Regions from separate parts of the Kitasatospora sp. NPDC101155 genome, predicted to be linked through region 2. Evidence: riboswitches for the same ligand, from Rfam matches in the RefSeq annotation. Region 2 holds a riboswitch; the other holds the start of a gene.
What was found. A riboswitch is a leader RNA that binds a small molecule or an ion and turns the genes downstream of it on or off. The one in region 2 is predicted to bind magnesium.
Positions count from the first base shown of each region.

Region 1: it holds a riboswitch for magnesium, as region 2 does, so the genes downstream of both, ACIRYZ_RS12605 (magnesium transporter MgtE N-terminal domain-containing protein) here and ACIRYZ_RS41045 (hypothetical protein) in region 2, are expected to answer to the same signal.

Region 1 covers NZ_JBIWPN010000007.1:3,639-17,332, reverse strand. The annotation lists gene ACIRYZ_RS12615 (DUF6081 family protein) at 1-579, shown strand, start outside; gene ACIRYZ_RS12610 (NRAMP family divalent metal transporter) at 846-2,165, opposite strand; gene ACIRYZ_RS12605 (magnesium transporter MgtE N-terminal domain-containing protein) at 2,162-3,529, opposite strand; M-box (ykoK) riboswitch at 3,837-4,014, opposite strand; gene ACIRYZ_RS12600 (hypothetical protein) at 4,443-4,625, shown strand; gene ACIRYZ_RS12595 (cysteine hydrolase) at 4,685-5,284, opposite strand; gene ACIRYZ_RS12590 (MFS transporter) at 5,345-6,592, opposite strand; gene ACIRYZ_RS12585 (LysR family transcriptional regulator) at 6,729-7,664, shown strand; gene ACIRYZ_RS12580 (Ig-like domain-containing protein) at 7,786-8,361, shown strand; gene ACIRYZ_RS12575 (hypothetical protein) at 8,477-8,644, opposite strand; gene ACIRYZ_RS12570 (universal stress protein) at 9,054-9,548, opposite strand; gene ACIRYZ_RS12565 (hypothetical protein) at 9,762-10,073, opposite strand; gene ACIRYZ_RS12560 (nucleoside-triphosphatase) at 10,095-10,607, opposite strand; gene ACIRYZ_RS12555 (GNAT family N-acetyltransferase) at 10,782-13,517, shown strand; gene ACIRYZ_RS12550 (HPP family protein) at 13,523-13,694, shown strand, end outside.
Region 2 covers NZ_JBIWPN010000059.1:32,683-40,569, reverse strand. The annotation lists gene ACIRYZ_RS41055 (hypothetical protein) at 203-748, shown strand; gene ACIRYZ_RS41050 (2OG-Fe(II) oxygenase family protein) at 859-1,674, opposite strand; gene ACIRYZ_RS41045 (hypothetical protein) at 2,099-2,506, opposite strand; M-box (ykoK) riboswitch at 2,709-2,883, opposite strand; gene ACIRYZ_RS41040 (hypothetical protein) at 3,104-3,271, opposite strand; gene ACIRYZ_RS41035 (lantibiotic dehydratase) at 3,323-6,511, opposite strand; gene ACIRYZ_RS41030 (hypothetical protein) at 6,617-6,766, opposite strand; gene ACIRYZ_RS41025 (lanthionine synthetase C family protein) at 6,942-7,887, shown strand, end outside.

The DNA of each region.
Region 1 (13,694 bases), on a different contig from region 2:
ACCGACCCCCAGTCCGACCTCCGCCTCGCCAACGGCGCGATGGTGGTGGCCGACCTGGAGACAGGCGTCCTGATGGACTTCCACGTCACCAACAACACCGTGTACGCCTGGTACGAGCGGCTGCGCTACCCCAACACCACCTACTCGGCCTTCGCCTACGCGGTGCCGGTGGCGACCATCTCCAAGGGCGCGTCCCTCAACTACCAGATCCAGCTGGACAACAGCCGCACCCGCGCCACCTGGAAGATCAACGGCATCCCGGTCTACAGCGTCACCGACCTCGGCGCCCGCCCGACCGACCGCTCCCACCTGGTCACCGACCACGGCGGCACCGACCAGACTGTCGCCCCGCGCCAACTCCTCTGCGGCCTCGGCACCTTCACCATCATGGACGGCGCCGGCCAGGACGGCCGCGGCCTGGTCCAGCTGGACACCACCCCGGGCTACTACTACGCCCCGCCGGCCGGCCAGCCCACCCCGCAGACCTTTGTCGACACCGCCAGTCCGGCGAGCAGCCGGCTCTGGGGCCAGGGCGCCGAGATCGCCTCCTCCTACCTGACCATCACCACCGCCCAGTAGCCCCTGGGCCTGTCCTACGGGCCCGGCAAGGACCCGCGGGACAGGCCCGGCGCACGGCCCGGAACCCGTACCGGCAGCAGCTGGCCGCCGCCTACGCGGGGCTCCCGCCCGACCTCGCGCCCCTCGCGTACGAGCACGGTCCCGAACTGGCCGAGCTCATTGCCCGCGACCTCTCCCGCGGGCGGTGACGACCGACGGCCCCCGATGTCCGACGACGGGGCCGTCGGTCATCGGGGGCCGTCGTGGCGGGCCCGCGGGGGAGGGCGTCAGCCGATGCCGAACCAGCCGAGGACGGTCTGGATGAGCAGGATCGTCGACATGACGGCCACCCCGACCACCACGACGGTGGCGGCCACGCGGTAGCGGGGGGTGTTGGCCGCGTCGCCGAGGACGGAGCGGCGGTTGGTGAGGACCAGGAGATAGACCAGGACGATCGGGCTGATCAGGCCCTGCAGGACCTGGGTGCCGATCAGCAGCTGGATGACGTCCACCGGGGTCATCGCGACGACCGCGCCGAGGACGATCTGCGCGGTGAACACCCCGAGGAACAGCGGGGCGTCACGGAAGCTGCGGGAGACGGAGCGCTCGACGCCGGCGGCCTCGCCGATGGCGTAGCTCGCCGAGAGCGGCACCACCGCGCCGGCCAGGGCGGAGGCGCCCAGCAGCCCGAAGGCGAACAGCAGCTCGGCGCCGTGCCCGGCGACGGGCTTGAGCGCCTCGGCGGCCTGCGCGGCGGACTCCAGCGGGCCGGTGCCGCCGATCGCGGCGGCGGTGGCGATGATGATGGTCAGGCTGATCACACAGGCGAACACCGCGCCGAGGACGGCGTCGGCCCGGATCAGCTTGTAGTCGGCGGGCTTGGCGCCGCGGTCGACCACGCCGGCGGCGGCGTAGAACTGCATGTACGGGCTGACGGTGGTGCCGATCAGGGCGACGGCCAGCAGGATGAAGTCCTTGCTGGCCTCCACGTGCGGGATGACCAGGTGCTGGCCGACCTGTCCCCAGTCCGGGTGGCCGAGGACCATGGCGACCGGGTAGGCGAAGAACGCCAGCGACATCACCAGGAAGATCCGCTCGGCCCACTTGTACGAGCCGAACAGCACCAGCGACCAGAGCAGCACGGCGGACGGCGGGATGACCGCCCACTTGGGCACGCCGAGCAGTTCGAACGCGGCGCCGATCCCGGCGAACTCGCTGACCACCAGGCCGGTGTTGGCCAGCAGCAGGCAGAACACCGCGAGGGCGGTCAGCCGCAGGCTGAACTGCTCGCGGATCAGCGCGCCCAGACCCTTGCCGGTGTGGGCGCCGAGCCGGACGGCCATCTCCTGCACCATGACCAGGGCGACGGTGACCAGCACCATGAAGAACAGCGTGCCGTAGACGTACTGGGAGCCGGCGCTGGCGTAGGTGGCGATGCCCGCGGCGTCGTTGCCGGCGTTGGCGGCGACCAGTCCGGGGCCGGCCACCATCGCGATCGCGGCCAGTCGGCGCAGGCCCTTGCGGCAGCCGGGGCGCCCCGGGGCGGACGGCACGGGCGCCGCGGCGGCGTCCGGACCGGCGTCGAGGGTGTCGAGGTCGCGGGTCACTTGAGGAGCCTCCGGAAGTGCAGGCGCCCGCGCTCGGGCAGCAGCGAGTCGAGGATGTCGTCGGCCAGGACCCGGCCGAGGGGGCAGTCGGAGTCGTCGACCACGAGCAGGGAGGTGGCCCGGGCCGCGACCAGTTGGTCGGCGGCCTCGGCGAGGCGGGTGTCGGGCCGGACGGTCACCGGCGGGCCGAACTGGTCCAGCCAGGCGACCAGGTCGCCGATCACCGAGGTGTCCTCGGCCACCGCCAGGTCGAACAGCGGGATGTCGGCGAGCAGCCGGCCCTGGTCGTCCAGCACGGTGACCGCGTCGATGTCGGTGCGGTGCTCGGCCTGGGCGGCGAGCTCCGCCCGTACCTCGGCGACGGTGTGCGCGGGGCCGGCGGTGACCAGCAGGGTGGTCATCGCGCCGCCGGCGGTGCCCTCCCGGTGGGTGAGCAGGGAGCGCAGCTCGGCCGCCTCGGGCTCGGGCATCCGGGCCAGCAGGGTCTCGCGCTCGCCGGGCGCGAGGTCGCGCAGGGCGTCGGCGGCCTCGTCCGGCTCCATCTCGTCGACGAGCCGGGCGGCGTGCTCGGGCGGCACCTCGCGCAGCAGGTTCTCCAGCTCGGCGGGCTCCATCTCCTCCAGCGCGTCCGCGGCGTGCTCCGGCTCCAGCCAGCCCAGCAGCTGCTGGCGTTCGTGCCGGCCGAGGTCCTCCAGGATGTCGGCGAGGTCGGCCGGGCGCAGCCGGTGCAGCGCGGAGCGGGAGGCGCGCAGCCGCACCTCGGCCGGCCCGTGGGTGGCCTGCTCGCCGAACGGGGCGACGGACTGCCAGTCCAGGACGCGCTCCGGGGTGGGGCGGATCTGCCAGCGGCGCGGGCCGAGCCGGCGCAGCAGGGTGGGCAGCGAGACGTCGACCCCGACCAGGACGGTCCGGGCGGCCAGCGGGGCCAGGTAGAGGTCGGCGGCGCGGGTGACCTGGACGCCGTCGACGTCGACGAGCTGGTGGTCCAGCACGTCCCGGGCAAGCAGCACCTCGCCGGGGCGGCGGTTGAACTCGCGCAGGTCCAGACGGGCGGTGCGCAGCCGGACCTGCCCCGTCATGATCCGGTCGACGGCGTCGGCGGCGATGAAGGTGCGGCGGCGGCCTATCCGGATGATCAGCCCGGTGACCGGCGGGTACGGCTCCGTGCCGTAGAGGCGCGCGACCACGTCGACGACCCGGCCCACCTCTTCCCCGGCCTGGTTGGCGACCGGCCCGCCGACCAGCCCGGCGACGGAGACCAGCGAGGACCGGACGGTCCGGGTGACGGCGGTACGGCGCTCGGCGGCGACGGTGCGGTCGCGCAGCCGGGCGGTGGCGGAGTTGAGCAGGGTGGTGGCAGCCATGGTGGGGACCCCCTTGCCCCGGCAGGACGGGGCATCGGGCCGCCCGGCGGCGCGCCACCGCCGACGCTGACCGCGCGAACCGCTTCCAGGCATGCGCCAGGGCCGCCCGGGCCGGGGCGGCCCGGAGGGCGGAGCGGACCGGATCGGTCAGGGAAGGAGGGGGCGCCTCGGACGACTGAAGGACGGCGAGGACGACATCGGATTGGGCCGACTATGGCCAGGACTTCCGTCCATCACGCCTCCTCCCGATTTCGGCCGCGCATCGAGGTCGCGGCGGCACGGCAGGGGGAGACCGACGTCACCGCCCGGTGCACCCCCACTCGTCAGAGCTTTGGCACTCCACGGCGTGTCCCTGTCGATACCGACGGGAAGCCACTTGGGGTCACCCCTTGAGCCGGGGAGACCTGTCCTGATCCGGAGCGTCTCTCGACGGGTGGGATCAGTGGCCTGTGTCCGTGAAGACGCCTCACCGAACGAGGTGTCTGTTCAAATCCGCCCCAGGATAGGACGCTGTCGCCCTTCCGGCGTAATCCTTGACCGGAGCTTGACCCTGAGCTGACCAGCGGGGGAGCCGCCCGGCGCACGGTCGGGTGCGGACTGTCGCCCTTCGGTCGGCGACCGCCGGGGAGCCGAACTAGTTTATGGCCGGGCCCCGGTGACGGGGAATCCGACCGACGCGTGGGCCCGGGAATCCGACCGACGCGTGGGCCCGGGAATCCGGCCGACGCGCGGGCCCGGCTTCCTTCGGCGGGTGAGGCGGTCTCACCTGATCGGGCGGTCCTCGCCGCCCGGTGTGCGCCCGGCGTGCGCCTCGCGCGCCCGGCGGATCGCGACATGCGTTAGCACTCTGCGTGTCTCTCGGCAACGGAAAGTAACTGCCATCCCTGGGGTTGCTCCGCTGGTCGCCACCCAGGTGAAGGGCGATCCGGACGTCCTCCGGCACGCCGGTCCGACCTTCGAGTTCCACCGACTGCCCGCCACCGGAAAGAAGCTGCACCTGATGGGGCTCTGCGACGCCGCCATGGTGCACTTCCCGCAGCTGGGCGGCGACAACAGCGTGCGCTGGCTGATCGGCAAGCTGCCGGACGAGCTCTGAGACCGGCTGGACGGGCCCGCTCGCACCGGCGTGCGAGCGGGCCCGTCCGCGCGTCCCGGCTAGCCGGCCCGGAGCAGGGCGGGCAGCGCGGCGGTGTCGACGAGGTGGGCCCGGGAGGGGAGGACCCGGTGGAGCAGGACGTCGTGGACTTCCGGGTCCGGGTCCGCGATGCCGTCGGACAGCACGTAGAGCCGGTAGTCGCGGTCGGCGGCGTCGAGGACGGTCGACAGGACGGCGCCGCCGGTGCTGATGCCGGCGACGACCAGGGTGGTGATGCCGCGCTCGCGCAGCTGCCGGTCGAGGTCGGTGGTGGACAGGGCGCCGAAGCGGGTCTTGCGCACGACGAGGTCGCCGTCCCGGGGAGCCAGGCGCTCGTGTACGGCGGCGGCCGGGTCCTCGTGGTGCATGGCGCGGTGCTGGGCCAGCGGTCCGAAGGACTTGTTGGCGGCCGGGATCGCGTCCCAGTCGGCCTCGGTGAAGCCGACGCGTACGTGGGCGACGGTGCCGCCCGCCGCGCGAACGTCGGCGACGGCGGCTTCCACACGATCGAGCAGGGCCTCGCGGTCCCCGCCCTCGGGCAGAGCGGCCAGGACCGCGGGCTGGCAGTCCAGGACGAGCAGGGCGGTGTGCGCGGGGTCGAGTGCGGGGGCGGTGCTCACGCGAGTGTTCTCCTTCATGCGAGGGTGCGAGTTCGTGCGGGGGTGCGACGTCATGAGGGGCTACGCGACCGTTCCGGCCCGTGCCGCGAGGTCCGGTTGCGAGGTGTGCTCGCGCCGGGGGAGCAGGAACGGGGTGGCCAGGATGAGCAGCCCCGCGACCGCGAGCGCGGTGCGCGGGCCGGTGACGTCGGCGAGCAGCCCGCCGAGCGCGGTGAGGACGGCGATGGACACCTGCTGGCCGATCGACCAGGCCGACAGGGTGCGGGCGACGAGGTGCTTGGGCGTGCGTTCGAGCCGGTAGGTGGCGAGCACCGGGGTGTACAGGCTCATGTTGATGATGATCGCCAGCTCGACGGCCATCACGGTGACGAGTCCGACGACGCCGGGACGGACGAAGACCAGGCCGATCAGCCAGACGGCGCGCAGGGTGCCCACGGTCCGGAACACCCGGTCGCGGCCGTAGCGGGCCACCACGCGGCGGGCCAGCCGGGAGCCGATGAGTCCGCCGAGACAGGGGGCGGCGAAGGCGAGGCCGTACTGCCAGGGTGCGAACCCGAGCTGGCCGAGGAGGAGCACGGCCAGCAGCGGCTCGGTGGCCATGATCAGACCGCTGACGAGCATGTTGTTGAGGTAGAGCGCCCGCAGACCGGGCTCGCCCATGATGTGCCGCCAGCCGTCGAGTACCGCGCCCGCCCGGACCGGGTCGTTGCCGGTGGGCTGCGGCGCCTCCTCCCGGCCGCGGATCGCGGTGATGCCGAGCGCGGAGAGCAGGTAGCTGAGCGCGTCGGCCACCACGGTGACGACCGGCCCGAACAGCCCGATCGCCGCCCCGCCCAGCGGTGGCCCGACCGCGATGGAGCTCCAGTTGGTGGACTCGAAGCGCGCGTTGGCCACCAGCAGGTCGTCCGGCCGGACGAGGGCCTTGAGGTAGGCGCCGCTGGCCGCGTTGAACGCGATCTTGGCGGCGGCGACCACGGCGGAGACCACGAGGAGCTGCACGAAACCGAGCAGGCCGAAGGCGTAGGCGAGTGGGATCGTCGCCATGGCCGCGAACCGGGCCAGATCCATGGTGATCATGACCGGGCGCTTGCGCCGGAACTCCACCCACGGCGCGAGCGGCACCGCGATCAGCGCGCCCACCGCGGGCCCCACCGCAGACAGCGCGGACACCTCCGCCGGGCCGGCGTGCAACGCCAGCACGGCGATCAGCGGCAACGCCCCGAACCCCAGCCCGGACCCGTACGCGCTCACCGCGTACGCCGCCCACAGCCAGCCGAACTCCCGGCCCAACGGCCTCCTGCCCACCATGCTCAGCGCGCCCCTCTGTCCCACCCGAACAAACCGACGTTGACTGGTGAGAGCTAACCGAGCGGCACAACCGCAGGTCAAACAACCGTACTGCCGCCGCGCCACAACCAGACGTTGTGCCCTAAGGTGGATCGGCGTGGACCTCGAAGCCGTACGCACCTTCGCCGCCGTCGTGGAAGCGGGCCAGTTCCAGAAGGCCTCCGCCGACCTCTCGATCACCCAGCAGGCCGTCTCCAAGCGCATCGCCGCGCTGGAGCGCGAGCTCGGTGTTCGGCTGTTCGCCCGCACGCCCCGCGGCGCCGAGCTCACCATCGACGGGCAGGCGTTCCTGCCCCACGCGCGCGAGCTGCTGCGCGTCGCCGAGCGCGCGGTCGCGTCCGTGCGTACCGGCCGCCGTCCGCTGCGCGTCGACATCCTCTCCTCTCGTGGGGCGGGGTCGGGCCTGATGCGCGGCTTCCACCACGCGCACCCCGAGATCGACCTCGACGTGGTGATGCTGCTCGACATCGAGACGGCCGTCGCGTCCATCCGGTCCGGTGCGATCGACGCGTCCTTCCGCGCCGTCGCCTCGCCCGGCCGGCCCCTTCCCGAGGACATCGAGTCCGTCCGGGTGCTCGACGAGTCGCTCCAGCTCCTCACCGGCCCCGCCCACGCGCTGGCGGGTGCCCGGTCGGTGACCGTCGCCCAGCTCGTCGGCCACCGGATCTGGATGCCGGGTCTCACCCCCGGTACCGAGTGGGCCGCCTACTACGACGACCTCGTCGCCGAGTTCGGCCTCACCATCGAGGCGACCGGCCCCAACTTCGGCTCCGACGCGCTGCTGGAGACCGTCGCCGACACCCCGGCCCTGGCCACCTTCATGGGCGAGCACATCCGTCTGGTCTGGCCCGCCCGCTACGGCCTGCGCCGCATCCCGGTGACCGGCCCGACGCCCGTCTACCCGCACTCGCTCCTGTGGCACCGCGACAACCCCCACCCGGCGCTGGCCGCCCTCCGCGCCCACCTCGCCGCGACGGCGACCGGCCTCGACGCCGCCGGGACCTGGCGACCGGACTGGGTGCTCCCGCGCTGAACGCTGCCGTGCCGGACCGAACCCCGGCGGCCGCTGAATGACCCGAATCGCCCATCGTCGGGGTGAATCGACGGTGTGTCAGATCGACGACCCGGCCTCGGCCCGGACGGTCTGATCCACAGTGGCGGACGGCAACTCCCCTGCCGAACCTACCGGCGGCCACGGCGGCGGTCCCGGCGGCTTCCAGACGGGTGGCGGCGGAGGCGGCGGCTACTACGGCGGAGGCGGTGGTGGCGACCTCAACATCAACATCCACCCGTTCGGGAGCGCGGGTGGCGGGGGAGGTGGTTCGTCCCTGGTTCCGGCCGGCGGCACCGGCCCCACGGTGACCAGCGCGGCCGCGGGCATCACCATCAGCTACCTCACTCCGGGCAAGCCGGTGAACACGCGCCTGTTCGCGATTCCCCAGCAGGTCCGGCTCGGCCTGCCGGTGGTGCTCGACGACCTGGTCTGCCCGGCCGATCCGAGCGCCACGACCCGCCCCACCGGCACCGTGACGTTCACCGACACCACCACCAGTACGACCCTGGGCACGGCACGCCTGTTCGTCAATCTCGGAAACTGCGCCGTCGCGGCGCGCGTCGTCTTCTTCCGGACCCCCGGCCCGCACGTCATCACGGCCGTCTACAGCGGCGACTCGGTCTACCAGGGCAACAGCAGCAACCCCGAGACCCTCACGGTGACGGTGACCCCCTGATGCGAATGCCGCAACGGCACCGATAGGCACCACCCCGATGGGCCCTGCCGGGCGATCCGGCAGGGCCCATCGCTGTCCTTCGGCCCGGCGCTGTCCCTCGGACGGTCCCCGAGCGTCAGCGGCGCCCGAACAGCCGCCCGAGCCAGCTTCCGGAGGCCCGCTCCTTCGGCGAGCAGGCACAGCGCTGGGACTTGGGCACCCCGGCCAGCACCTGGTCGACGTGCATCCCGCACCCGGCGTAGGTCGGCTTTCCGCAGGTGCGGCAGGCGATTCGGCGGCACATACCGCGCTCCCCTCTGTGGCCCCCGGTGAATGGACTGACAGGTTCAAATATACCCCCACCGGTATCTTGTCTCAGCGCCGCCGGACACCACTTCGTCGTACCGCCCCTGCCGGGGGCGGTCGCGCGCTTCCTGGCCGGTGAGCCTCCCTCGCCGGCCCCGGCCGGCGCCGTCACCGGCTCCGTGTGGAGCCTTGACCACCCTCGTCGTCAGCCGCCGCCGACAGGGCGCGGCAGGGCCGGTCGGGTCCGGAGGAGAACACGAGGAGGAAGGCGGAGTCCGCGCGAAGCCATCGGTGTGACCCGCTCACCGGGGCGGGCGCCGCGAGGAGGCACGATGACCGTCCTGGGTCGGCTGCGCGAGCGCGTACGGCTCCACCCGGGAGACCGCCCCGCCGGGTGAGGCACCGGTTCACCCGGTCGCGTGCTTGGACTCGGGCGGCACGACGACGACGGGGAGGTGGGCGTGGTGGACGACCTCGGTGCTGGTCGAGCCGAGCGCGAGTCGGCCCCAGATGCCGGCGCCGCGGCTACCCACCACCAGCAGGGCGGCGTCCTCGCTCGCCTCCAGCAGGACCTGGGTGGGCCGGCCGCGCTCGCAGCGAACCTCGACCTCCACGTAGGGCTCGCCCACCTGCTGCCGCAGTTCCTCGACCGAGTCCGTCACCTCGCGGGCGACGGCATCGTGCAGGTGCGGCGACGCTTCGCCGCCCGCGTCGCGCCAGCCCGTCATGGCCCGGTCCGACGGCTCGGTGCGTCCGCCGCCGTAGGCGCAGACGGCCCGCACACCGGCCCCGCGCAGCTGGGCCTCGCGAAGGGCGAAGAGCACAGCCCGGCGGGCGGACTCCGAGCCGTCCGTACCGACCACGATCGGCCCGGCGTGACCTGGCGCGGGGGTGGTGTTCATAGGGACCTCCAGGACGTGCGACCTGACTGCGGTCCGACCGGCTCGGCGGCCAGGGAGAGGCGCGGTGCGGGCCGGTCCGCTGAACTTCATGGTCCTCCGGCAACCGAATGGTGGCACCTCCGTCCTCGTCCCGGCCTGCAGGGAGAAGGGGCGGGCGCCCGGGCCGGGACACGTGCCCGGCGTGGAGGAACGGCGCGCCGCTCGCCGCCCGGCTCAGCCACCGGTCCGCGCCGGGCCGCCCAGCGCGCGGGCGAGGAGGCGGCACGACCGGGTGCTCACTCCGCACCACGCGCGCGCCGGGCCGCCGAGGGCCCGGTACCACGCGATGCCGAACGGGAGCGCGATGGCGAACCAGGACGGGGGCGCCAGCTCACCGGGCCGCCGGGCACCCTCGCGCGCCCAGCGGCGGAACCGTTCGACGCCCCGGCGGGTCCAGGCGGCGCAGCGTTCGGCGCGCCCGGACCAACGGGCCGAGGCGCGCCACAGCGCGGTGTTCCAGTGGTCGCGGCGGCCCGCCATCGTCATGCCTCCTCCCGTACGCTCCGGTCAGTGCCCCAGGCGTGTCGCCAGTTGTCCGGGGAGGGTGTCCCGGTTCGCCCGGGTGAGGTGGATGACCTCGACGTCGGCGCGGCGCTTGAGGGCGTCGGTGAACGGGCTGTGCTGCGCCTGCACGGTGGCCACCACGTCGACGTCGGCGGCGAACAGCGCCCGGACGGCCTCCTCGAACGGACGGTGGGCCAGCTCCATCCGTCCGAGCTCGTCGACGAGCACGAGCGTCCTCGCCGACCATGCCAGGGCGGGCAGGGCCAGGCGCTCCATGACCTCCAGGTCGACGCCGTACCGTCCGACCCGGGGTGGCCCGGGAAGGTCGACATGGGCGAGCACGGCCCGCTCGCCCGACAGCGTCTCCAGGGCGAAGCCGACCCGGGTCCCGCCCGTACGGATCTCCTCGGTGGTGAAGCCGGCGGTCTCCCGGGCTCGCAGCAGTGCCGCCAGCCGGCGGATCGCGGTGGTCTTGCCGCTGCCGGGGCGTCCCTCCAGCAGGATCCTGGTCGGCATCGCGGACTCCGCATCGGGCGGTCGAGTGGTGGCCGGCCCCCGTAACCAGCGTCTCCCTCCGCGCGTTCGGGGCGCAACGCCGATCGGTGGGTCGGCGGGGCCGGTCGGCCCTCCCGTCGTGGACGGCGGGGGCGGAGGCTGGAGGGGGAGCAGGGCGACTGCCGAGGAGGCGCCATGTCCACCGTCCACCCGCCGTACACCACCGTCGAGGCCCTGCTGGCCGACGGCACCACCGTCGAACTCCGGCCGCTGGGCCCGGACGACCACCGGGCGGTGCTGGATCTGCACACCGAGGGGATGTCGGAGGAGAGCCGACGCCTGCGGTTCTTCGGGGTGAGCCGTAACGCGCCGCAGCAGGCCGCCGACCGGCTGTGCGGTCCGCCGCGGACCGGTCTGCTGGCGCTCGGCGCCTGGGCGGGGGAGGAGCTGGTCGGCGAGGCGGACTGCGAGCTGCTGGACGACCCGCCCGAGACCGCCGAGCTGGCGCTCGCGGTGGCCGACCGCTGGCACCACCGGGGCGTGGCCACCCTGCTGCTGGAGCACCTGGTGCACGCCGCCCGGGCTGCCGGAATCCGCTTCTTCGAGGCCGACACCCTGTTCGGCAACCGGGCCGTCCACCAGGTCTTCGCCCACCTCGGGCTGCCCGTCCAGCGCCGCTACGGGCCGGGCGAGGTCAGGATCCGGGTGCCGCTGGAGGAGGGCGACGAGCGCTACCGCTCGGCCGTGGACGAGCGCGGCCGCCGCGCCGACGTCGCGAGCCTGGCGGCGCTGCTGCGCCCGGCCTCGGTCGCGGTGGTCGGGGTGTCCCGGCGGTCGGGCTCGGTCGGGCGGACCGTCCTCGGGAAGATCCGGCGGGGCGGCTTCGCGGGCGAGGTCTGGGCGGTCAACCCGCATGCCCGGGAGATCGACGGCCGGCCCGCCTATCCGTCCGTCCGGGCGTTGCCCGCCGTACCCGACCTCGCGGTGCTGGCCGTCCCCGCCGGCGCCGTTCCCGGGGTGGCCGAGGAGTGCGGCCTCGCCGGGGTCCGGGCGCTGGTGGTGCTCACCTCCGGCCTCGGGGCGGAGGAGGCCCGCGGGCTGATGCGGGCCTGCCGCCGGCACAGCATGCGCCTGGTCGGGCCGAACAGCCTCGGCACGGCCCAGACCGATCCCACCGTCCGGTTGGACGCCGAGTTCGGCGGGGCCTTCCCGAGGCCCGGCAGTGCCGGGGTGGCCGTGCAGAGCGGAGGTGTGGGGATCGCACTGCTCCAGCGGCTGGCCTGGCTGGGCATCGGGGTGTCGAGCTTCGTCTCGCTCGGTGACAAGTACGACGTCAGCGGCAACGACCTGCTCCAGTGGTGGGAGGCGGACGGCCGCACCGACCTCGCGCTGCTCCACGTGGAGTCCTTCGGCAGCCCGCGCGCCTTCGCCCGTACCGCCCGCCGGGTCACCCGGACGATCCCGGTGCTGACCGTGGACGCGGGGCGGTCCACCGCCGGCCGCCGGGGCGCCGCCTCGCACACCGCGGCCGCCGCCACCCCCACCGTCACCCGGGAGGCGCTGTTCCGGCAGGCCGGGATCACCGCGACCCGCAGCATCGAGGAACTCGTCGAGGCCGCCGCCCTGTTGCACGCCCAGCCGCTGCCCGCCCCGCGCGGTGCGGTCGCCGTGGTGTCCAACGCGGGCGGCATCGGCATCCTGGCCGCGGACGCCTGCGCCGAGGCCGGACTGGATCTGCCGGAACTCCCCACGGAGCTCGGGAAGTTGCTCCCACCCGGCGCCTCCGTCCAGAACCCGGTGGACACCACGGCGGCGGTTCGCCCCACCGAACTCGCCCTGTTCCTGCGTGCGTTGGAGCGCGAGGAAGCCGTCGACGCCATCCTGGTCTGCCTGGTGCCGACGGCACTGAGCGACACCCCGGTCCAGGAACCGGTGCGCGCCCTGCTGGAGGGCCCGGCTCGGCGCCCCGTGCCGATCGCGGCCGTACTGCTCGACCAGCAGGTGCCCGTCCGCTACCGAGGCTGCGCCGACGGCGGCAGCCTCCCGGCCTACTCCGACACCCTCTCCGCCGCCCGCGCCCTCGCCCACGCCCGGGACCGCGCCCGCTGGCTCGCCGAGCCGCCGCCCGAACCCGCCGCCCTGTCCGCCGGCGCCCCGGACTGCGACCGGCGCACCGCCCGCAGCCTGGTCGACGGCTACCTCACCGCCCACCCCGAGGGCGGCTGGCTCGACCCGCTGTCCACCGCCGACCTGCTGGAGGCGTACGGGCTGCCGCTGACCACCTCGGTGTGGGCCCGCGACGAGCACACGGCGTCCATCAGCGCCGCCGGCCTGCGCCGGCTCGGGCACGAGGGGAAGGTGGCTCTGAAGGCGTACTGGCCCGGGCAGGTGCACAAGAGCGCCGCGGGCGCCGTCCGCACCGGCCTGGCCACCGACGCCGAAGTGCGCGACACCTACCGGGAGTTCACACATCGGTTCGGTACCGGGCTGGCCGGAGCCGTGGTCCAGCCGATGGCCGCACCCGGCGTCGAGCTGCTCGCGGGCGTGGTCCAGGACCAGGTCTTCGGCCCGCTGATCGTCCTCGGCCTGGGCGGCACCGCCACCGACGTGCTGGCCGACCGGGTGGCCCGGCTGGCCCCGCTGAGCGAGCGCGACCTGAGCACGATGATCACCGAACTGCGCGGCGCGCCACTGCTGTTGGGTGACGGCGGGGCGCCTCCCGTCGACCTCGCCGCGGTGCGGTCCGTCCTCACCCGGCTGTCCCGGCTCGCCGACGACTTCCCCGAACTCGTCGAGGCCGACCTCAACCCCGTCATCCTCCGCCCCGACGGCGCGGTCTGCGTGGACGCCCGGGTCCGCCTCGAACGCCGGCCGTCCTTCGATCCCTACCTGAGGCGGCTGCGGCGCCCGGCGGCCGCCGAGGGGGAGTGAACACCATGAAGCACAGCATTCTCGACGGAACACCGGCCGACACCTTCCCGACCGTAGAGCCCACACGCCCGCCCGGCCGCACCCGGATCGGCGACTGTATGAGCCTCCTCCAGCCTTCGGCCGGGGGGACCCCCATCGCCGTCGCCGTCACCCCCGGCACCGACTTCGCGACCGTCG
Region 2 (7,887 bases):
CTACTGATCCCGTGCCGGAAATGTCGACCACTCATGCCCTCATGGAGCCCGGCTTCGACAGTTGGCGGGCACACGACCAGGTGTGATCGGATGTCTTCGCAGGTCAGCGTGATTTGAGTGGGCTGGAGCGGTATCGGGCTGCGGACACGCGAGTTCAGGGATTCTGCTGCTGTGGCCTGGCCTGACTGGACATCATGCGGGCATGTACGTGCGGAAGACCCAGCGGTGGAACAAGGACGGCAGCGTCGTGCGGTACGTGCAGCTGGCCACGAACCGACGGGTGGGCGGCACGACGCAGGCTGATGTGCTGCTCAACCTCGGACGGGAGGACAAGCTCGACCTGGACTCCCTGCGCCGTCTGGTCGCATCCCTGAACCGCTACCTCGGCGATACGGACGTGGACGTCGCCGAGCCGCTGGGCGTCGAGGGCGGTCCGCTGGAGGTGGTGGCCTCCCGCCCGATCGGTGCGGTCTGGCTGCTGGACGGTCTGTGGAAGCTGCTGGGCATCGACCAGGCCCTGGCCAGGGTGCTGGACGCGCGCCGGTTTCGCACCGACGTGGAGCGGGCGCTGTTCGCGCAGGTCACAACCGCAATCCGTCATGATCGTGTGCCCGCCAACTGTCGAACTCGGGAGAACAGCAGGCCCCAGCGCGGCAGCCGCGGCCTCGTTCGGGTCGGCCGGCTGGCCGCGAAGGGCGAGGAGGGGCGGGGTTGGCCCTCCCGAGTGTCGCGGATGCCAAAACCGTAGGGAACGCACCAGCAGCCCCTGGCGCGTTCCCTACGGGTGGTTCGGGTGATCCCAGGGCGATATGCAGTGGTCGCTTGTCGCAGGGGGTGGGCCAGCGTCGTGGGGAAAGCTCAGAGTGCGGGGACGTCCGGCAGTCCGAACATCGCGGGGTAGCTGCGGATGCGGTCGCGCAAGTCCACCGGGGTCGCGCCCGGCACGGTGACCCACGAATGGACCGGCTCGGTGAGCTCCGGGTTGACGAAGTACATCAGGGCAGTGCGGTTTGCCAGGCGAAGGTTGCGCACCTGGTGGTAGAGCGCGGGGATCCGGCCGCCGGTCAGGTCGGTGAGGACCGAGCCCGGCATCAGGATGACCTCGTCGGGTGCGGTGTGCATGGGGCGGGCCTCGCCGTCCAGCCACAGTTCCAGGCCCGGCTCGGTGGTGTGGATCACGGTGACCAGGTGGCCGTCCTCATGCTTGTCCTGCAGCAGGTCGCGATCGGAGTCCGCCACCGCGTAGTTGTTGAGCTGGAGGTAGGAGGCCGCCTCGAACGGTGGCGCCTTGTGGCCGCCGAGCTGCGCGGCCACCTCGCCGACGGTTTCCGCGACGATCACGGACAGGTATTCGCGCCAGGCCAGCAGTGCCTCGGTCAGCTCCGGTATCTCAGTGGAGTTCGGGATCAGATCGAGGCGGTCGTGCCAGAGCGTGAAGCAGTCATTGAGATCAGGACGGTCCGCGGTGACCGAGAACTCGCGCCCGAGCGGGCGGTAGCCGAAGTTGAAGTCGGTGCTGGCGTAGCGCGACTTTTCCTCGGTCGGCCGGCCGAAGAAGAGCCTGCTCTCGCCGAGCAACCGGTGCAACAGGCGCTCCGCGCCGCTGGGCAGCGTGATGCGGGTGTAGCCGTCGCGCAGCAGGTCGCCTGCGGCGTGCGTGTTAGCGGTGTGCATGATGCTTTCCATCCTCTGTATCGGGGGCCTGAGCGGGCACTGCGTCAGGCACCGAGCTCGTTTGATCCGGTGCCCGCTTTTGGTGGACTGACTGGGCGCCACTGTGGCGAGCTCCGGCCAGTCGAGACCGGAGGCGGTTGTCGGGCTGCCACTACCGGCGAAATGTGCCGGTCAGCCCGGTCAGCCCGGTCAGCGGGCAGCGCCTCTCGGCGAGTTCGTGGCGCAACAGTCCGGGTCGGCGAGCGCCGCGGTGACTCGATCGGGCAACATGTGGTCGATCTCGACTGCGCCCACCGGCTTGTGACCCGCGCCGTTCACAGCGGCACGAAGGGACATCGTCGGGCGGCCCGACTGGCACCGGTCTGTCGTAGCGGCGTATGGGAGAGGACAGTCGCTTCGTCCTTGGGCAACGACCTCGTGGACGTCAGGCGGTCGGCGGCTCAGTGGCTGGGCCGGTGGGGCCGGAGCGTTCGGCGTGCTCGGCGATGGCGCGGGTGGCGGCATCGGGGAGGTTGAGGTGCTGGGCGAGCTGGTCGGGGCGGTGGCCCTGGAGCGTGAGCACGTAGGCGGTGTGGACGCGTGCGTCGTAGGCGACGTCGGGGGATGTGGTGGTGGCGAAGTCGCGGTGGTTGAGGAGGTAGAGCCGGTCGACGCCGTCGTGGAGGGTGAGCCACAGGCAGCCGCGCAGCACGGGGGACCCCGCGGCCGGAGCCGGCACGGTGTGCCGCGTGGCAGAGGTGGCGTCGGAGCGCAGTCCGCGCAGCAGGCGTCCGGCCCGGCCGGTGAGCCGCTCGTGGCGGGCGGGGGTGCGGTGGAACGTCCGCGTGGTCATGGTGAACCTCCTTGGCCGATAGGGCTGTTGGAGGGCGCGAGCCGACAGGCGTCAGCGCACGCCAGGGAGGGATGAGGACACGGGGATGGCGGGCCTTTGACAGCCCGGACTACTGCAGTCCATGTCTCTCGCCTCCTCCCGGCCGGGCGCATGATGGCGCTGATCGACGCGGCAAGGAGCGGACCGGTCGCGCGACGACGCCGGCTCACCCCAACTCGTCAGAGCTTTGGCACTCCACGGCGTAATCCGCCTGGTTGGCGGAAGCCACTTGGGGTCACCCCTTAATCCGAGGAGACCTGTCCTGATCCGGAGCGTCTCTCGACGGGTGGGATCAGTGGCCTGTGTCCGTGAAGACGCCTCACCGAACGAGGTGCCTCTTCAAACCGCCAGCAGCATAACCCTTTTCGCGTTGAACAAGCACGCCAACTGGTAGGTCCTGACGAATTCTTGGTGCTGGCCGCGGACCCGGACGAACACCGGGCGCCGGAGTGGCCGTCCGCCCCGCGGCCCCACGGGTGTGTCCATCGGTCGGCACCGAGATCCGGTCGCGGTGCCCCGAGGGCGGGAGTGCGAGCGGCTCGCGCGGCGGTTCGAGGGTCAGGCTGCGGGATGCGAGGCGTGGTGCCGGGCAGCCGACCGCCGAGTGTGGATCAGCGCCGCCCCGCCCGCGACTGCTGCCAGGGCCCCGCCTGCGAGCGCTCCACCGACCACCGGCCGGGCGTGCACCGGGACGGCGGCCAGGGCGACGAGTTCGATGAGCAGCACGACCAGGACCCCGAGCAGTGCGGAGCCCTCCGCTGTCCGGGGGGGGCATTCTCATGACCGACTCCTCACGCCTCTTCCATGGTGCGCCTCTGCGTCGGGGAGCGATACGGGAGGCGCGGAACCGGGGCCGGTGTGGGTCCAGATGGCCGGCCGCACACGGGCGTGGTGCAGGTGGCGGTTCCGGGCGGCCTCGGCCGCGCCACGGGCGATGGACCGGGCCCGCTGCTCGGCGTCCGGATCGATGCCGAGCAGCCGGTTGTGGTGCATGTGCACCAGATGGGCGGCCTCCAGGCCGGTGCGGGCCGTCCCGCGCAGCACCTCGCGGTACCGGACGAGAGCGCCAGCCCGCTGCTGCCAGCTCGCCAGGAGCTCGGCGCCGCCGGGCAGGGCGCGAAGTGCGGATGCTTCGCTCAGCCGCGTGGCCGCCGTACGGCTGTCGCGCAGGGCGTCGTGTGTGGCGGATCTGGGGTAGGTGTCCAGCAGCCATTCCTCGGCCTCCTCCTCGTGCAGGAGCCGGGCGATGTCGAGCATGTTGAGCGCGGCCATGACCACCGGGTCCAGGGTCAGCCGGCCGGTCTCCGTCGCGGAGAGCTGGGCGATCACCGCTGCGCTGTCGGCACAGAACGCGTCCTCGGCGGCCGTCATCGCGGCCTGGCCCCCGTAGCGCTCCCATTCGGGTTCGTAGGTGTCGAGCACCAGCCGTCCGGCCAGGCCCGAGCGTCGCAGATCGGCGAACCAGTCGTGGCACTTCGGCAGCAGCCGGCGGTTCAAGGCCGTCGGATCGCCGTGGAAGCGGAGCCGCAGGTGGGGCTCCGGGTCGCGGTAGCGCAGGAAGAACCAGCGGTCCACGCCACCAGGGAGCTCCGCCAGTAGCCGCGGCAACTGCGAGGTCAACAGCTCGTTCTGGCGGCGCGCCGATGCGTAGACCTTGGCATAGAGCCACTCCCCGCCGGGCGGCTTCGCGCGCACCGGGCGAGTGGGCGCGAGCGCGGGGCGGGGGCGGTCGGGGGCCGTGTCGCAGCGGCGGGTGAGGAGCGGGAAGACGACCTCCGCCGTGTGTGCGCCCTGCGGGCCGGACAGCCAGCCGTACGCGTCCTCGCCCGTCGGCGCTTCGCGGAGCACCGCCTCCGGCCACCGGGCGACGTCCTGCCGCAGCAGCCGTACATGCAGCCCGGCGGCCAGGTTGAGCTCCAGGCTGCGATCGGCGACGCAGAGCAGCACGTGGTCGGGTACGCCCCAGCGCTGCCGCCAGCGGTCGAACTCCGACCGCCACTGCTCCTGCGGCATCGCGGTGTCCGCGAAGAACGGCGCGGAGGGCCGCCAGCGGGCCGGTGCCAACACCGTACGTCCGTACCGCACGCGAGGCGTGTACGGCGCCTGCTCCATCGGGCCCCAGTCCCAGGCGAAGCCCGGCTTGACACCGAAGAGGCGCAGTTCGCGCAGGAATCGTCCGACATTGCCGACCTGGGCCTGCGGGTTGAGCATGTTCCAGGCGAGCGGAACGATGCGTCGGCCGCTGCTGAGCCGCACCAGGTACAGCCCACCGAGGTCGGCGCCCACGGCGAGGTCGTCCAGCGCCACCGTGCCGGGGTCGGTGCGGTCGGCGAAGGCGCCGACCACGATCAGCCGGTCGCTCAGGCGCCGAACCTGGTTGAGGTTGGCCGAGCGCGAACGGGCTGCCCGCAGGACGAGTTGGGCCGCCTCGACGTCCTCACCGGCCTCGGCCTCACCGCAGGCCGAGGCGATCCGCTGCGCCGCCTCGGGCAGCACGTGGGAGAACCTGCCGACGGTCGCTCCGGCGTGGTCCGCGCCGCTCCCCGGGGTGAGCCAGAGCCGGAACCGGCCGGCCGTCAGGTCCTCGGCCGTGCCGGCCAGGACGCGGGCGTACAGCTCCAGTGAGGCGGGTGGCGGCAGGGTGGTGTCCGGGGAGAGCCGGGTGAGCAGAGCGTCGTCCAGCACGACCTCACCGCGACCGGTCATGATCGCGGTCTGCGCCAGCTCGATCCGCAGGGCGTCCTCGGCTGAGGGACCGGTCGGTGCCGGCTTCTCGCGCTCGCTGGGTGGCATCAGGTACCCGGCCGGGGCGCCGAGACCGCGGTCGGGGTCGAGCAGTTCGGTGAGCGGGACGAGCCGGTCGGTGCTGTACCGCTCGACGAACTCGCCGTGGTACTGGGCCAGATGCGGCACGGTACGGGTCGGGGAAACCCGCCACAGCACCTCGGCGGCGCGTTGGGCCTCGGCGGCGACCTCGGCGGGCAGCGTCACGTCCGCGTCCAGGGCCAGATCCACCTGGAGCAGGCGATCCGCCTCGTGCAGGCGCCGCATCCGTTCGATCGCGGCCGAGTAGTCGGTTCCGGGGTGCGCGCGGTCCAGCTCCCGGTGGACGGCGGCGAGTTCCTCGCGCTCGGGACCGGCTGGGAGGCGGTCCAGCACGTGGGCGAGCGGGTCGGTGGCGGTGGCGGGCGGGCGGAGGTCGGTGAGCAGGAACTCCCGCTCGACCAGCGGGCGGAGCAGGTCGGCCACCCGCTGTTCCGGGACGCCGGGGAAGCGCTCCAGGAGCTGCCGTTCCAGCTCGGGGTACGGCAGTGGCTCGCCCGCCAGGTCCAGCACCGCACGGACTGCGGGCGTACAGCGGACGGATACCTCGACCACAGTGCGTCCGGGCGCGTGCTCGGCGCCGTGGCGTTCGGGCACATAGGGCAGGACGAGGCGGTCACCGCGGACGAAAGCGAGCTCGTTGACGACGACCCGCAGGACCGCCAGGGTGTCCGGCCTGGTCTCCAACGCGGTGAGGAGCGCCGTCAGCCAGCCCATGTCCGGCCGGGCGGCCACCCGGTGGGCGCTGCCGAGCCGGGCCTTGGCGAAGCCCGGGACGTCCGACACGCCTGCGGTGGTGACGCCGGAGAACAGCCCGAAAGGGGTGGGCCGGGCGGCCATCCGCAGCTGGTAGCGGGTCAGTGACAGTACGGCCTTGCGCAGGCGCTTCGGCTCGATCGTCCGGCCTTCCCGCAGCTCTGCCACGAGCCGTGCAAGCGAGGGGCTGGCCAGGGCTACCGCAGCGTGAAGCTCGGGATCGGAGCCGAGCCGTCCGACGTGGGCGGAGAGGCAATCGTCGGCGGGGAAATCCAGCCAGGTCGGTTCGAGGCGGGTTCGGGGGAGGAGCGGTGCCCTCAGCAATGCGGTGCCCGCGCAGCGGAACAATGGCGCTGTATTCCCGCTGGAACGTGCCGCTGCAGACATGTGAAACCCCTCTTGGAATACTGCAGCGATCGTGCTGCATTACGTGGAGAATGCCGCCCCGGGCGGGCGGAAAAGCCAGCCCGGGGCGGTTGTTGAGCCGGTGAATCAGTGGCAGTGCGAGAAGGTGCAGAAGCAGGTGCCCAGCGAGGGGTGCTGCACCTGGGCGGCCTCGTCACCCTGGCCGAAGGTCTCCTGGAGGTCCAGGTCGAAGGCGTCGAACTGCAGCTCGGCTTCGTTGATAACGGTGTTCTTCATGGTTTTCTCCTTGCGTAATTATTGCTGATTTTCGGCCGGGCTTCCCCGGCTCGTGAATGACGCTAGAGGGCTTTTCGATATCCGTCAACCGGGGCCTTGTTGGGGGAATCTTCCGAGATTTGTGGCAAAGTGTTTTCGGGCATGCCGAAACCACGACCCGGAAGAAGGACGTGACATGAGGAATTCCATGGCGGAAAACCGCGGCCCCGGTGCCGTCGAGCAGGCAGCGGAGGAGGCGGTGGAGACCGTCGCACAGCGGCTGCGCGATCCAGAGCGGCTCGCCGCGGTCGTGTCGGCCCCGGGCAATGCCGACCCGGTGACCGGGAGGAGCCCGTGGTCAGCCGTGTCGCTGGGCGAGGGCCACGTGGGCATCGCGCTGCTGTACGCGCGGCTGGCGCGCCGGGACCGCGCCTGGCGCCAAGTGACCCACGCACACCTGTCTTCGGCCGTGTCCCGGTCCGGCGGCGGGGCTGCGGCGGACAGCCTCTACCTCGGCGCGCCCGCGCTCGCCTTCGCGGTCCGCAGCGCTGTCGCGGGTCCCGGGGACTATGCGGGCCTGCTCGCCGCGGTGGACAGGCGGGTGGAAGCGCGCGTTCGGGCACTGCTGGGGCTGGAGCGGGAGCGGCTGGCAGCGGGGCGGGAGGGGCCGGCGATGGCCGCGTACGACGTCATCGGCGGTCTGACCGGCCTCGGACGCTACCTGTTGGCCTGCGGACCGGAGCAACGGCCGCTGCTGGTCCAGGTGTTGGAGTACCTGGTCGAGCTGAGCCGGCCGCTGCGGATCGGCGGCCGGGAGCTGCCCGGATGGTGGGTGCCCGGCCCGCCCTCGCCTGTCGTGGCCGAGCAGTACCCGGAGGGGCACCTCAACCTCGGTCTGGCGCACGGCATCCCCGGGCCGCTGGCCCTGCTGGCGCTCGCCCGCCGGGAAGGGGTCGCCGTGGCGGGCGCGGACGAGGCCGTGCGCCGGATCGCGGAGTGGGTACTCGGGCACCGCAGCCACGACGGCGAGCAGGCCGGCCCTGACTGGCCGGCGTCCATCGCCGTCGACCACGTCCATCTGCCCTCCGGCGTCGACGCCGTCCCGACCCGGACCGCCTGGTGCTACGGATCGCCGGGCGTCG